Regions from separate parts of the Lachnoclostridium phytofermentans ISDg genome, predicted to be linked through region 1. Evidence: riboswitches for the same ligand, from Rfam matches in the RefSeq annotation. Region 1 holds a riboswitch; the other holds the start of a gene.

What was found. Region 1 has a riboswitch for lysine ahead of dapA (4-hydroxy-tetrahydrodipicolinate synthase). Riboswitches for the same ligand answer to the same signal wherever they lie in the genome.
Region 2: it holds a riboswitch for lysine, as region 1 does, so the genes downstream of both, CPHY_RS05625 (Na+/H+ antiporter NhaC family protein) here and dapA (4-hydroxy-tetrahydrodipicolinate synthase) in region 1, are expected to answer to the same signal.

The regions. Positions count from the first base shown of each region.
Region 1 is NC_010001.1:4,292,656-4,299,570, reverse strand. It holds gene CPHY_RS18080 (M20/M25/M40 family metallo-hydrolase) at 1-1,096, shown strand, start outside; gene typA (translational GTPase TypA) at 1,158-2,984, opposite strand; gene CPHY_RS18070 (single-stranded DNA-binding protein) at 3,872-4,507, shown strand; lysine riboswitch at 4,725-4,900, shown strand; gene dapA (4-hydroxy-tetrahydrodipicolinate synthase) at 5,022-5,906, shown strand; gene dapB (4-hydroxy-tetrahydrodipicolinate reductase) at 6,041-6,796, shown strand.
Region 2 is NC_010001.1:1,341,010-1,347,924, forward strand. It holds gene CPHY_RS20635 (family 10 glycosylhydrolase) at 1-2,391, shown strand, start outside; gene CPHY_RS05615 (metallophosphoesterase) at 2,497-3,636, opposite strand; gene CPHY_RS05620 (hypothetical protein) at 3,835-4,074, shown strand; lysine riboswitch at 4,197-4,399, shown strand; gene CPHY_RS05625 (Na+/H+ antiporter NhaC family protein) at 4,726-6,234, shown strand.

The sequences.
Region 1 (6,915 bases):
ACGTATCGTAAAGGAATTTTGTAAATTAGTTGAGATTGACTCTCCCTCATTTGGGGAACGGGAAATAGCAGATCAGCTAAAAGCTTATCTTGTGGAACTAGGATTTGAGGTTAGGGAAGATAAGGCGGGGGATTGTTATAACGGAAACTGCGGTAATATCTATGGTTTTTTACAAGGAGAATTGCCGGGAGATCCTATTCTTTTTTCCGCTCATATGGATACGGTAGAACCTTCAAGGAATAAAAAAGCAGTAGTTCATGAGGATGGGAGAATCACCAGCGATGGTACTACGGTGCTTGGAGCGGATGATATTTCCGGCATCGTCGCTATCCTAGAAGCGATAAGAAAAATAAAGGAACAAGGGGTTCCTCATCGAAGTATTGAGGTTTTATTTGCGATAGCGGAGGAAGTCTATATATTAGGAAGTGAGGTCCTCGACTATTCCTTAATTCGTGCCAAGGAGGCCTATGTCCTTGATTTAACCGGAGAAGTTGGGACAGCAGCGCTAAGTGCACCGACTCTTGTTTCTTTTACCGCTAAGATGATTGGAAAGGCAGCTCACGCAGGTTTTGCTCCGGAGAATGGGATAAATGCAATTGCTGCAGTAGCAGATGCTATAGGGCAGGTAAAACAAGGGCGCATTGATGAGATTACAACAGTAAACATAGGTACAATTTCTGGCGGTTTGGCAAAAAATATTGTATCAGAAGGTTGCATCATCGAAGGAGAAGCGAGAAGTTTAAATCACGATAAAGCAGTACTTGAAGTAGATAAAATTCAAGGTATTTTTAAAGCTACTGCGGAAAAATACGGTGCAGAGTGCGAATTTAAGACATCCTTTGGTTGTATCGCATATGAAATAGACAAAACCAATCCTGTCGTTATAAAATATGAAAAAGCATGCAATAAGCTAGAAATTCCGACTAAATATATAAAGACCTTTGGAGGAAGTGATAATAATAATTTCATTCGCCATGGAATCACTGGAATTGTCATAGCATCTGGAATGAACAAGGTGCATTCTACAGAGGAGTATACTTTAGTTTCTGAACTTATTAAGTGCAGTAAAATTGTATATGAGTTAATGACGGTATAATCATCATTTGCATAAGAAAACCCCAAACTTCTTAGGGTTAAGGAGTTTGGGATTCTTATAATTAATTTCTACTTGCTCTCTTTCTCATCGTAGGATCAAGAATCTTCTTTCTAATTCTTAAGCTCTTTGGAGTAACCTCTAATAACTCATCGGTATCGATAAATTCTAACGCTTGCTCTAAGCTTAATACTCTAGGTGTTGTAAGGCGGAGTGCCTCATCTGCACTGGAGGAACGAGTGTTACTAAGCTGTTTTCTCTTACATACATTAATCTCGATATCTTCAGCTTTACCGTTCTGTCCAATTACCATTCCGGAATATACCTTCTCGCCTGGTCCGATGAATAAGGAACCACGCTCTTGTGCATTGAATAAACCATAAGTAATCGCTTCACCAGATTCAAAAGCAATCAAGCTACCTTGTTTACGATACTGGATATCTCCCTTATAAGGGCCGTAACCGTCAAATGATGTGTTGATGATACCATTTCCCTTCGTATCGGTCATGAACTCTCCACGGTATCCAATTAAGCCTCTTGCAGGGATAGAAAACTCTAGACGAGTGTATCCACCGTTTGCAGATGACATACCAATGAGTTCACCTTTTCTCTGGCTTAATTTTTCGATAACTGTACCGGAGAATTCTTCTGGAACGTCAAGGTATGCTCTTTCCATTGGCTCAAGCTTTTTACCAGCTTCATCATGACGATATAATACTTCAGCTTTACTAACAGCAAACTCAAAGCCTTCACGGCGCATGTTCTCAATTAATACGGATAAGTGAAGCTCACCACGGCCAGATACTTTATAGCTTTCTGTGGTATCGGTTTCTTCTACACGAAGGCTGACGTCAGTATTTAATTCACGGAAGAGACGTTCTCTTAAGTGTCTTGATGTTACAAACTTACCTTCTTGTCCAGCAAGAGGGCTATCATTTACGATAAAGTGCATTGCAATGGTTGGCTCAGAAATCTTTTGGAAAGGGATTGGGTTCACATTGTCAGTAGAACAGATGGTATCTCCAATATGAATGTCTGAGATACCGGAGACAGCAACGATAGAACCTACAGTTGCTTCGTTTACTTCTACCTTTTTCAAACCTTCAAATTCATAAAGCTTATTTATTTTAACCTTTTTAAACTTGTCTGGATCATGCTCATTTACAATAACAACATCTTGATTTACACGGAGTACGCCATTATCAACTTTACCTACACCAATACGACCTACGTATTCGTTATAGTCGATGGTACTAATGAGTACTTGAGTACCTGCATCTGGATCACCTTCTGGGGCAGGGATGTATTCAAGGATAGTCTCAAAAAGTGGCTCCATATTCTTTGGAGTATGATCTAATTCAAGAATTGCGATTCCTGATTTTGCAGAAGCGAAGATAAATGGACAGTCAAGCTGTTCTTCGCTAGCATCTAGGTCAATGAAGAGTTCTAACACTTCATCAATAACTTCGGTTGGTCTAGCTTCTGGGCGGTCAATTTTATTAATACACACGATAACTGGTAAGCTAAGTTCTAATGCCTTTTTAAGAACGAATTTCGTTTGTGGCATGGCACCTTCAAAGGCGTCGACTACAAGTACAACACCATTTACCATCTTAAGAACACGTTCTACCTCGCCACCAAAGTCCGCATGGCCAGGAGTATCAATGATATTAATTTTTGTATCTTTATAAGTAACAGCCGTGTTTTTCGCTAGGATAGTAATACCACGTTCTTTTTCTATGTCACCGGAGTCCATAACACGATCTTCTACAACTTGATTGCTACGGAATACACCGCTCTGTTTTAGAAGCTCGTCTACGAGCGTAGTTTTACCATGATCGACATGGGCAATAATTGCGATATTTCTTACATTTTCACGTTTCGTATTCATTTGAAACCTTCTTTCTTTAATGGTCCATCATTTAATCGTTCACTGTTCAACTTTTGTATTGTAACATATTTTCATGAATTTACAAGAAAATTCTTGTTTTTACTTCATGGTAGGTTATGCGAGTTCTGTTAAATTAGGATATTTTTTCAATTATCATGAGAAATTGGGCTATTCTTTTTACGGTTTAACTCATAAGGGAAGTCCCCTACTTCTTAAGAAAAGCGTGCTTCTCAAGCGAAGTGTGAGCTTTGATTGAGAAGTGTATATGGTTATAAATTTAAAATCATTTAAATAGGAAGAAATTTTTTATAAATAGATTGTGATAAAGATAGATTTATTTAAAAGTATAAGTATATTTTACGACCTTTATCCACATAACTAACATAAAGTAATGGTAATTTTACAATGGTAAAATGCCCAATATATAGAGTATTGTGATATATTTACCTAACTTGAAATGATAAATATTTTCATCTAGGTATTATTACTTATATATAAACAGAATTCGACAAATCTTAACAAAAAAATAACTTGTTTTCGTTGTAATTCTAGGGTATAATTAGTAAAAATTCACAAGTAAAACATTTCCAAAGCAACCAAAGTTTTCAAGGTATTTCTGCACGGATAGGAATACTATAAAGAAGTTGTGTTTTAACTACGTTAGTTACTGCAAGAACTGATGTAGCAACACAAAAGAACAGAAATTATGAGGAAAAGGGTATCGTGAAACAGGTTAAGAGTACTTTTGACAAGAATTATGTCAGAAATTGAATACCAAAAATGATTGATTTGTAAATATTTTCCTTATATAATGAAGACAGATAGAATACAAATTAGTTGTAGAGAAAATCTGAACGAACCAGAAGAAGAGAAGGGAGTCATACAGCATGACAGATAAAGTATTTGATAACAATCAAGTAAGTGTTGCAGGCGAGGTAATCAGTGAATTTACTTTTAGCCATGAAGTCTTTGGAGAAGGCTTCTATTTATTGGAGGTACTTGTTGGAAGATTAAGTAACTCATTTGATATGATACCTGTAATGGTATCAGAACGTCTGATTGATGTGAAAGGAAATTATAAGGGAAAGTTCGTTGAAGTTAGCGGACAATTCCGTTCCTATAATCGTCATGAAGACAGTAAGAATCGGTTAGTACTTTCTGTATTTGCTAGAGAGATTAAAGTGACCGATGAAGAATCCGAAGCAAAGCCAAACTACATTTTCTTAGATGGTTTTGTATGCAAACCACCAGTATATCGAAAGACACCACTTGGAAGAGAAATTGCGGATATCTTACTTGCTGTGAATCGTCCATATGGTAAGTCGGATTACATTCCATGCATTTGTTGGGGAAGAAATGCTAGATTTGCAGAAAGCTTCGAAGTTGGCGGACATATTCAGGTATGGGGCAGAATACAAAGTCGTGAGTATCAGAAGAAGACTGGTGAAATTGATTTTGAGAAGAGAGTAGCATATGAAGTTTCTGTAAGTAAACTAGAGTATGTAAATAGCGAGGAAGAATAATGAATGCCTTTTTGCATACGAATTGCAAGAAGGGACACTGCTTTCCATATATAACATAATAAAAAGAAGGGTGTTAGAAGCAACACCCTTTTTTTATGTACGAATATAATAATTATAAAGATGGAATGAATGGAGCATAGCGCAGAATTTAGAAATATGTGTTAGATTGGGTTGACATTAAGAGATTGTGATGATAATATTACCTTACAATTGAACAACAATTGGTAGAGGTGCATCAATTATCAGTAAACAATCGGATATGTCAGGCATAGATGAGGATTTGTTGAAAGGATGAGATGCCGAAGCTTTAGATATCCTGAGTATGTAAGGCTGGTCGTATGATGAAGAATCATGGGACTGTCATCAAGTTATTGATGGAGAGCTACCTAAAGAATGAATCAATCATATCCTATTTAGAAAGCGTTAGGGTATCACTTGGTAATGCAGTAGAATTCTTTAGTGTCGACTCCGCGTCGGCTTTTTTTATGCCAATTTATTCCATGGAGGTGCTATTATGGCGATTTTTACTGGTGCTGGTGTGGCTATTGTTACACCATTTAAGGAAAACAGAGAGGTTAATTACGAAAAGCTAGGTGAACTTATTGATTTTCAAATTAACAATGGAACTGATAGTATAATAATATGTGGTACAACAGGAGAATCATCTACCTTGACACATGAAGAACATATCGAGTGTATTCGTTTTGCAATTGAATACACAAAGAAAAGAGTACCAGTGATTGCTGGAACTGGATCAAATTGTACAGAAACAGCGATATACTTATCAAAGGAAGCACAGGTTGCAGGTGCAGATGCAGTACTTTTAGTAACTCCTTATTATAATAAGGCAACTCAAAAAGGATTAATCGAGCATTTTACTGCGATTGCTAAGTCTATTGATCTACCTGTTATGTTATATAATGTTCCTTCAAGAACGGGTTGCAATATCCTACCAGGGACGGCTGCTACTTTAGTTAATACGGTAGATAATATTGTTGCTATGAAGGAAGCTTCGAGTAATATCGCTCAGGTTGCAGAACTTGCGCATACATGTGAAGGAAAGTTAGATATTTATTCTGGATGTGATGATTCTATTGTACCAGTAATGTCCTTAGGAGGACTTGGAGTTGTTTCTGTATTATCTAATATTGCACCTAGACAAACACATGATATTGTGGCAAAATTTCTTGAAGGGGATACGAAAGGCAGCTTAGATCTTCAGTTAGAGTATTTACCAGTAATCAATGCATTATTTAGCGAGGTAAATCCGATACCGGTGAAGAAAGCGCTTAATCTTATGGGCTTTGAAGTGGGTCCTTTAAGAAGTCCATTAACCGAGATGGAAGATGCTCATGCAAAGATTCTTGCTGATGAAATGAAAAAAGTTGGTTTAATATAATTTAAAATACAATAGAAGAAAAATTATAAAGATTTTTGGTATAGAAGAATCTTTCTATGAAAGAATAATATGCAGGGAATTGTTAAATCAATTCCCTGCTAATACAGATAAAAAGGCAAAGGAAAGGTGAAGTCATGACAGAGATAATAATGGTTGGCTGTAACGGAAGGATGGGACAGGTAATCAGTAATTTAGTTGCGCAGGATGAGAATGCAAAGATTGTTGCTGGTGTGGATGTTTTTGATGATGGAAGAAATCCATATCCGGTATTTAAAAATCTAGAAGAGTGTACGGTTGCAGCAGATGCAGTCATTGATTTTTCATCTCCTAAGAGCTTAGAGGTGCTACTTCGAGTTTCTAAAAAACGAAATCTTCCTTTAGTACTATGTACAACAGGTTACACAGAGGAGGATCTTAAGAAAATCGAAGAAGCCTCGAAAGAAGTTGCAATCCTTCGCTCTGCCAATATGTCATTGGGTGTAAATACGCTACTAAAACTAGTTAGTGTTGCAGCGAATGTACTTGCGAAAGCAGACTTTGATATTGAAATTATTGAAAAGCATCATAATCAAAAAGTGGATGCACCTAGCGGAACAGCTCTTGCACTTGCAGATGCGATCAATGAGGCTTTGAATAATGAATATCATTACATGTATGACCGTTCCAAGGTACGTGAGAAGCGTGATATAAAAGAGATTGGTATCAGTGCAGTTCGTGGCGGTAATATCGTTGGTGAGCATGAAGTAATCTTTGCAGGTACGGATGAAGTGATCGAATTTAAGCATACTGCTTATTCCAAAGCAATCTTTGCCAAGGGGGCTATTACAGCCGCAAAGTATTTAGCGGGTAAAGGTCCAGGGCTTTATTCCATGAGTGATGTGATTGCATAGGAAATCTTATTGTTTATGACAAACACTCTTTTTATATAAATACTCATAATTTGGTTTTAGTAAATACGAGCAAATTTTGTTTATAGTAATTACGCAAATTTTGTTTATAGTAATTACGC
Region 2 (6,915 bases), 1.9 Mb from region 1:
GCAAATGCGAAAAGAGCTGGAATCACTGCATTAGCATTCGACGTAAAGGGAGTCGAAGGTTATGTCTCCTATAAAAAGGCAACCGTAAGCAATACACCATATATGACAGAAACCAAAAATCCAAACAAAGCAGTTGCTATGGATATTGATTTTCTTGAGGAGATGCTAGCAGAAGCACATGCAAATGGAATTAAGTTATATGCTAGTTCTAATTTCTTTACGGAAGGTAACATTGCAACAAATGATTATGCTTTTGATATTAGAAATACACATCCTGATTGGGCAGAAGTATTTCAGACTCCAGAAGATAAAGGAGAGTTAAAAAGCATTCTAAATTCCTCCAGAAACTCCACCTTACTTTTTGTAAATCCAGCGAATGAAGAAGTTAGGGCACATGAGTTGGCTATAGTAAAAGATGTACTTGAAAACTATGCTGTTGATGGTATCATCTTAGACCGTGCTAGATATGATAATCAGTATGCAGATTTTAGTAATTTGAGCAAAGAGCAATTTATGGCATACCTTCAGGGAAAAGGTAAAACATTGCAGAACTGGCCAGACGATGCGTTCAAGATTAAAGCAGATGGCTCTATGGTAACCGGACAGCATTATCTTGAATGGTTATCCTATCGTAGTACTGTGATTGAAAGCTTTGTTTCTGAAGTAAGAACCCTAATAGATCAATATAAAACATCTCAAAATCGAAACATAGATTTAGCAGCATATGTTGGATCATGGTATGAGTCATATTATCAAAATGGCGTTAACTGGGCAGATTCTTCTTTTGAATACAATGAACGCCTTGGTTTCCCTATGGAAGAACTATATGCGAAAGAGTTTGAATATTCTAAGACTAGTTATGTTAAACATATTGACTTTATTATGACAGGATGTTATTACACAACCGAAGCATTGATGCAAAAATATACAACATTAAATAACATCTTAATAAATAACCAAGTTCCATTATATGCTTCTATTGATTTAACGAATTTATCAGAAGCACCAGACCAGAGAATGATATTCCAAGCAGCGTATCAGCATAGCGAAGGATCAATGATCTTTGATTTGTGTTTTGTTGATTGGGATAAAATTCGATGCGCGATAGCAGATATTGAATATAAGAATTCAGCAGTGATTGGGGTTTACGATCCTAAGACTAAGAATGTTTTAACAGTTGATAACATTGATACTGCCAGAGCAGAAGATAAATTAACAATTTATACCGATGCCTATGGTACAAGTACAGGTACCAATCAATGGGGTGTAGAAGTTGTAGTAGATGCGAAAGGTAATGTAATAGAATTAAAAAACCAGAAACAAGCGGCAGACTGGAACTGGGCAACACCAGAAATTAATGATAGTACAATACCTGTAGGTGGATTTGTATTATCAACAGTTGATCGTTCTGGATCTCGTACTTATAGACAGCTTCTAGCAAATTCATTCCATGTCGGTGATAAAGTTGCAGCAGCCATCTTAACTGGATTCGTTGATTATGAAGAAAAAGTATATACTTCTGCAACAGCGGATATTGAAGTGAAGGTACAAACCTTTGGCCAAGATCAAAATACTGTTGTAAAGATTGGTGATAAAGAAGCAATCGCGAAAGAAGATAATAATTATTTAGCGAAGCTTAACTTAAGCAATGGTGTCAATTTGATACCAATTACCGTTTATGTGGATGGCCTTAATGTTTTAGAGAAAACTATATCACTTACAGCTACATTAACACCTGTAACACCAACGATAACTCCTCCAGTAACCGGGCCATCTGAAAATGGAAATGGAAATGGTAAAGATAAGACTGATGATAAGAATGTTGTTATAGATGACAAAATGCTTGATAATATTTCTATAAATGCTTCTAACTTTAAGCTTTATGTGGGTGGTACTAAAGACTATGAGCGTCAGCTTAAGGTTAATTTACCAAACTCTATCATGAAGCTTGAGAAAGAAAAAAAGGCAATTGTTGAAATTACTTATCAATCTTCAAATCCTAAGGTAGCTAAAGTAGGTAACGATGGAAATATTACAGCAGTAGCTGTTGGTAAAGCAGTAATTACTACCACCGTCACAGTGAATGATAAGACTACTACGTTCGAAACAGTTGTAAACGTTTTGAAAGCTTCCATTAAGATAGTATACGATGAAAGTACAATAAAAGTTGGTACAAAAGTGACTGCACATTGTATGGCAAGTGGCTATGATATTTCAAAAATACAGTGGGGAACTACGAAGAAAAAGATTGCTGTTGTTGGTAAGAATACCGGCAATCAAAAGGTAAATGTCTCCACACAGTCCGCTGGAAAAGATGTTGTTATTGTGTATGTCATGAATGGAAAAGAAAAAGTAGTATTAGCAGAGAAGGATATTACAATAGTGAAATAAAGAAAAGACATGCAAAAGCAATCTGTTTTTGCATGTCTTTTCTTTATTTATAAGACAGATTTATGGCTTGTCTTTGAAGGGGGGAAGATTCGTATAGCATGCTTTCTATTTTTGGAAGCTTTGCTTAGAATTGGTCACTTGGATAAAAACAATCTCGGATTTACTACCAAGTCTTAGCGGAGATCCCCAGCAACCAATACCGGATGTCACAATAGCATTGTAGTTATCAATTTTCTCATTCCCATAATTTAGCTCATTAACATGGAATATCTTTGCAATTAAGCCAACTGGCCATATTTGGCCATTGTGAGTATGTCCGGAAAGTTGTAAGTCTACTCCAAGGGAGGCGGCAGTTTTAAGTTCTAGTGGTTGATGATCTAACAGAATCATATATTTATTCGTATCTAAAGGTTCCATTAATTGAAATATTGTTTTTCGTTTGGAATTTTTAAAGAAGCTTTTATCACTTCGTCCGATTAGATAAAAACTATGATTTATCATGATACTTTCATCATCTAAAATTATGATATTGTTTTTGATAAGGTTATCTGTTATATCTCTTTTTTCCAAAGAAACTAGTGGCCGATAGCTACTTACATCATGATTTCCAAATACATAATAGGTACCATAAGTACTTGACAACGTACCAAAAGCTTGGCAGGCTAGTTCCATAGCTTCTTTATCTGTACTTTCATCGAAGATATCTCCAAGTAGCAGAATAATATCGGGATTCTTTTCAGTGATTTGGGTACAATATTCCTCTAATTTCTTTACATTCATAGTAGTACCCAAATGCAAATCAGAAATCATAGCTATCGTTAACTTATCACTTTCTAATGTTTTTTCGGTCTGTAATGAATACTCCGTAATCTCTACATGAATGGCTTTGTAATAACTTAGGATAAGTAAACATATTGTGATAAGAAAGGCAAGAATACCACTACGATAAATCTGACTCCACTTTTTCTTAAGAGCATCCGACTTTAGGGCTTTACGTAAAATCAAGTGAAGAATATCACAGATTATGAAAGCATAAATCAAATATATAATTACAATTATAGTAACTGCAGATACTGAATATGTCAAAATTAAACATAGAATTATTAAAGCTATGGATAATAAATTTGGAAGCCATTTTGGATGGGTAAGACAGCGAATCCAACTAAAATTCTTAAAATGAATAAATAAATATGCCACTGCAAGTAGCATAATACTAATAATTAGTATAATAAAGATATTAAACATTCACACATCTCCTAGCGATAGTCTATCTAATGCCTTAGTGTACCATGTTTTGGCAAATAGTATCAAGTTAATTAACAAAAAAAAGAAAAGATAATATGTAATATATTCCAATTTTAGTAAAAATAATTGGTTTTGAATAGAATTTGTTTGTGTCGAGAAGTATTATAAGTTATAATAATGAATAAAAGGAGGGGTTATATGTACCGAAAAAGAATTGTTTGCGGAATTGTTGTGCTAATTGTTCTAATTGGAAGTATCATCTATCTACGTGTATCGGAAGCTCGCGGTTGGAACAAACATGATGATATCCTTACGGAAGACAACAGTAAGATCCTAACTCCTACGGAAATGCCAATTGGTGATGGGGCTATGCTTATTTTGCCTAGTGAATCGCATTTTGGAGATAATATACTATTTTTAGGTTTTCAATGTTCATAACATAGAGAGTAAGGAATTTCTATTAATATTTGGAGTAAAGAATATCTAATAATATGTGGTTGATTAAAATGTCGATCCATGGTATTATAGGTTCAACTATGAAAACGTCTTAGTAACATTAAGACATTGATAGAGGTGCAACAATTATGAGTACCCCATCCGTAATCAGGCTTTGGATGATGGGAAAGGAATTGCTGCCGAAGTGGTCTTTCGCTGCCTGTGAGTAAAGACTGCTGGTCTAATGCAGAATATGTATCAGACTGTCACATGATATAAAACAAGCAAAGAACAAATCCTTGCTTGTATGTGGAGCGCTATCATTACTGAAATAAAACATGTGCGGAATTTTCCGTTTTTACTTCCTTATGTAGAATTTTAGTCATGAAGCAGCGCTAAGACTGTTTCATGGCTATTTTTTTATTTAAGGAGGATATTATGAAAGTTAAAATGAGAAAATGGTATAGTTTCTTAATTGCCTTATTTGCAGTAATGATGTTATTTACACCAATTACATGTAAGGCAGAAGAGAAAACCACATTTGACTCAGTAGAAGAGGCGAAAGAGTATATCTCACAGCAAGAGGATATAGCAGGTTCTGCAGGGGATAACATAGCGGGGGCAGAACAGTATATCAAGGAAAAAACGGTACCAATGTATGCTACGATATGGGCATTGGTCCCACCGATTATTGCGATTGGTTTAGCATTAATTACGAAGGAGGTTTACTTCTCCTTATTTGTTGGTATTTTAACAGGTGCATTGTTTTATTCTAACTTCAATTTGGAAAAGACAATAAGCACAGTGTTTGTATCTGGCGTAATTAGTAAGTTGTCTGATGTTGATAATGTTGGAATCTTAATATTCTTGGTTGTCTTAGGTATTATGGTATCACTTATGAACAAAGTTGGCGGTAGTGCTGCTTATGGTAAGTGGGCAGGGCAGAAGATTACGACAAGAAGAGGGGCTATGCTAGCTACTTTTGGCCTTGGAGCATTAATTTTCGTAGATGATTATTTTAACTGTTTAACTGTTGGTAGTGTTATGAGACCGGTTACTGATAAGTATAAGATAAGTAGAGCGAGACTGGCTTATATTATCGATGCAACAGCAGCTCCAATCTGTATCATTGCACCGATTTCTTCTTGGGCAGCAGCAGTGTCTGGAGTTGTAGAGGGAAATGATGGATTTACATTATTTTTAAGATCGATCCCTTATAATTTCTATGCACTATTGACTATTGTAATGGTAGTTACTATGGCAATCATGCAGTTTGACTTTGGTCCTATGAGAAAGCATGAAGAAAATGCATTAAAGGGTGATCTTTTTACAACAGGAAATCGTCCGTTTGAAGACGGAGAGGTAGTAACCAATGGAAAAGGAAAAGTTATCGATCTTATCCTTCCGGTTCTTGTCTTAATCGTTTGTTGCGTATTAGGAATGGTTTACACAGGTGGTTTTTTCCATGGAGAAGCTGGATTTATGGAAGCCTTCGCTAATTGTGATGCTTCCCTTAGTTTAGTTTATGGTTCTTTCCTCGCTCTTGTAGTTACGTTCTTTTTCTATATTGTAAGAAGAGTGTTATCACTAAAAGAATTTGCGGAATCATTTACAGATGGTTTCAAAGCTATGGTTCCAGCAATTTTAATATTGATATTTGCATGGACATTAAGTGGTATTACTCGTATGCTTGGAGCTGATGTTTTTGTGGCTAATATAGTTCAAAATAGTGCAGGAGCATTGCAATTATTCTTACCTGCTATTATCTTTGCTATTTCAGTTGGTTTGGCATTCGCAACTGGTACCTCCTGGGGAACTTTTGGTATACTTTTACCAATCGTAGTTGCTATACTTGAACCAGGTAGCGAGATGTTAATCATATCAATTTCTGCTTGTTTAGCAGGTGCTGTTTGTGGAGATCATGTCTCCCCAATTTCTGATACTACAATCATGTCATCAGCGGGGGCACAGTGTGATCATATGAATCATGTTACTACACAGCTTCCTTATGCATTAATTGTAGCAGCGGTAAGTTTGGTAGCCTATATTATAGCTGCATTTATACAAAATGTTTGGATTTCACTACCAATAGCGATTGCATTAATGTTAATCGTTCTTTTCGTTATGAATGCTAAATATGGTAAAGATTCGGGAATACAATAAATAGAGTTAAATATAAATTAAGAATGTTCTAAAAAGATAACCCTGCTTTCTTCGGAGCTAACTAGAAAATAAACTAGATTGCGAGAGATAGAAAGCAGGGGGTTTTTATTCATGAGAAGGAAACTATGTGGTGATTTCAAGTAATTAGATGTGATTTAATTTTTATTTACAAATATATGGAAATAGTTTACTATAGTAATAGTTTAGACCAACAACATAATTGATATATAATAAATTAATGGAGTGAGTTTATGAACAATTTTTTATTAATAGTTGCTATTATAGTTGCCATCTACGGAGTCTATAACATCATGAGACCTATTTTTATTGGGAGGAAATTACGAGCTGGGTATCAGGTTATGTTTTTAGCTCCAAAATCCGTATATTTTTTCATAATCATATTTGTATTGGCTACTATTACGAATGTATTGCTCTATATTCATTATAATTATTTCATTTTTCTTTTCATTGCAAGCATATGCTTTACCTGCGGATGTACAGAATTTTCGAAAAGTTATATGATATTTTTGCACAAAGGTTGGTTTATTGATGGTACATACTTTGCGTTAGAGGAAGTTGTTAATCATGGAGAATTTTACATTTTACCTCATTTGAATTTCAGAAGCATTTTTAAGGTCGCAACAAAAAATAAGAAATCCTATGGATATGTTTGCAAAAAGA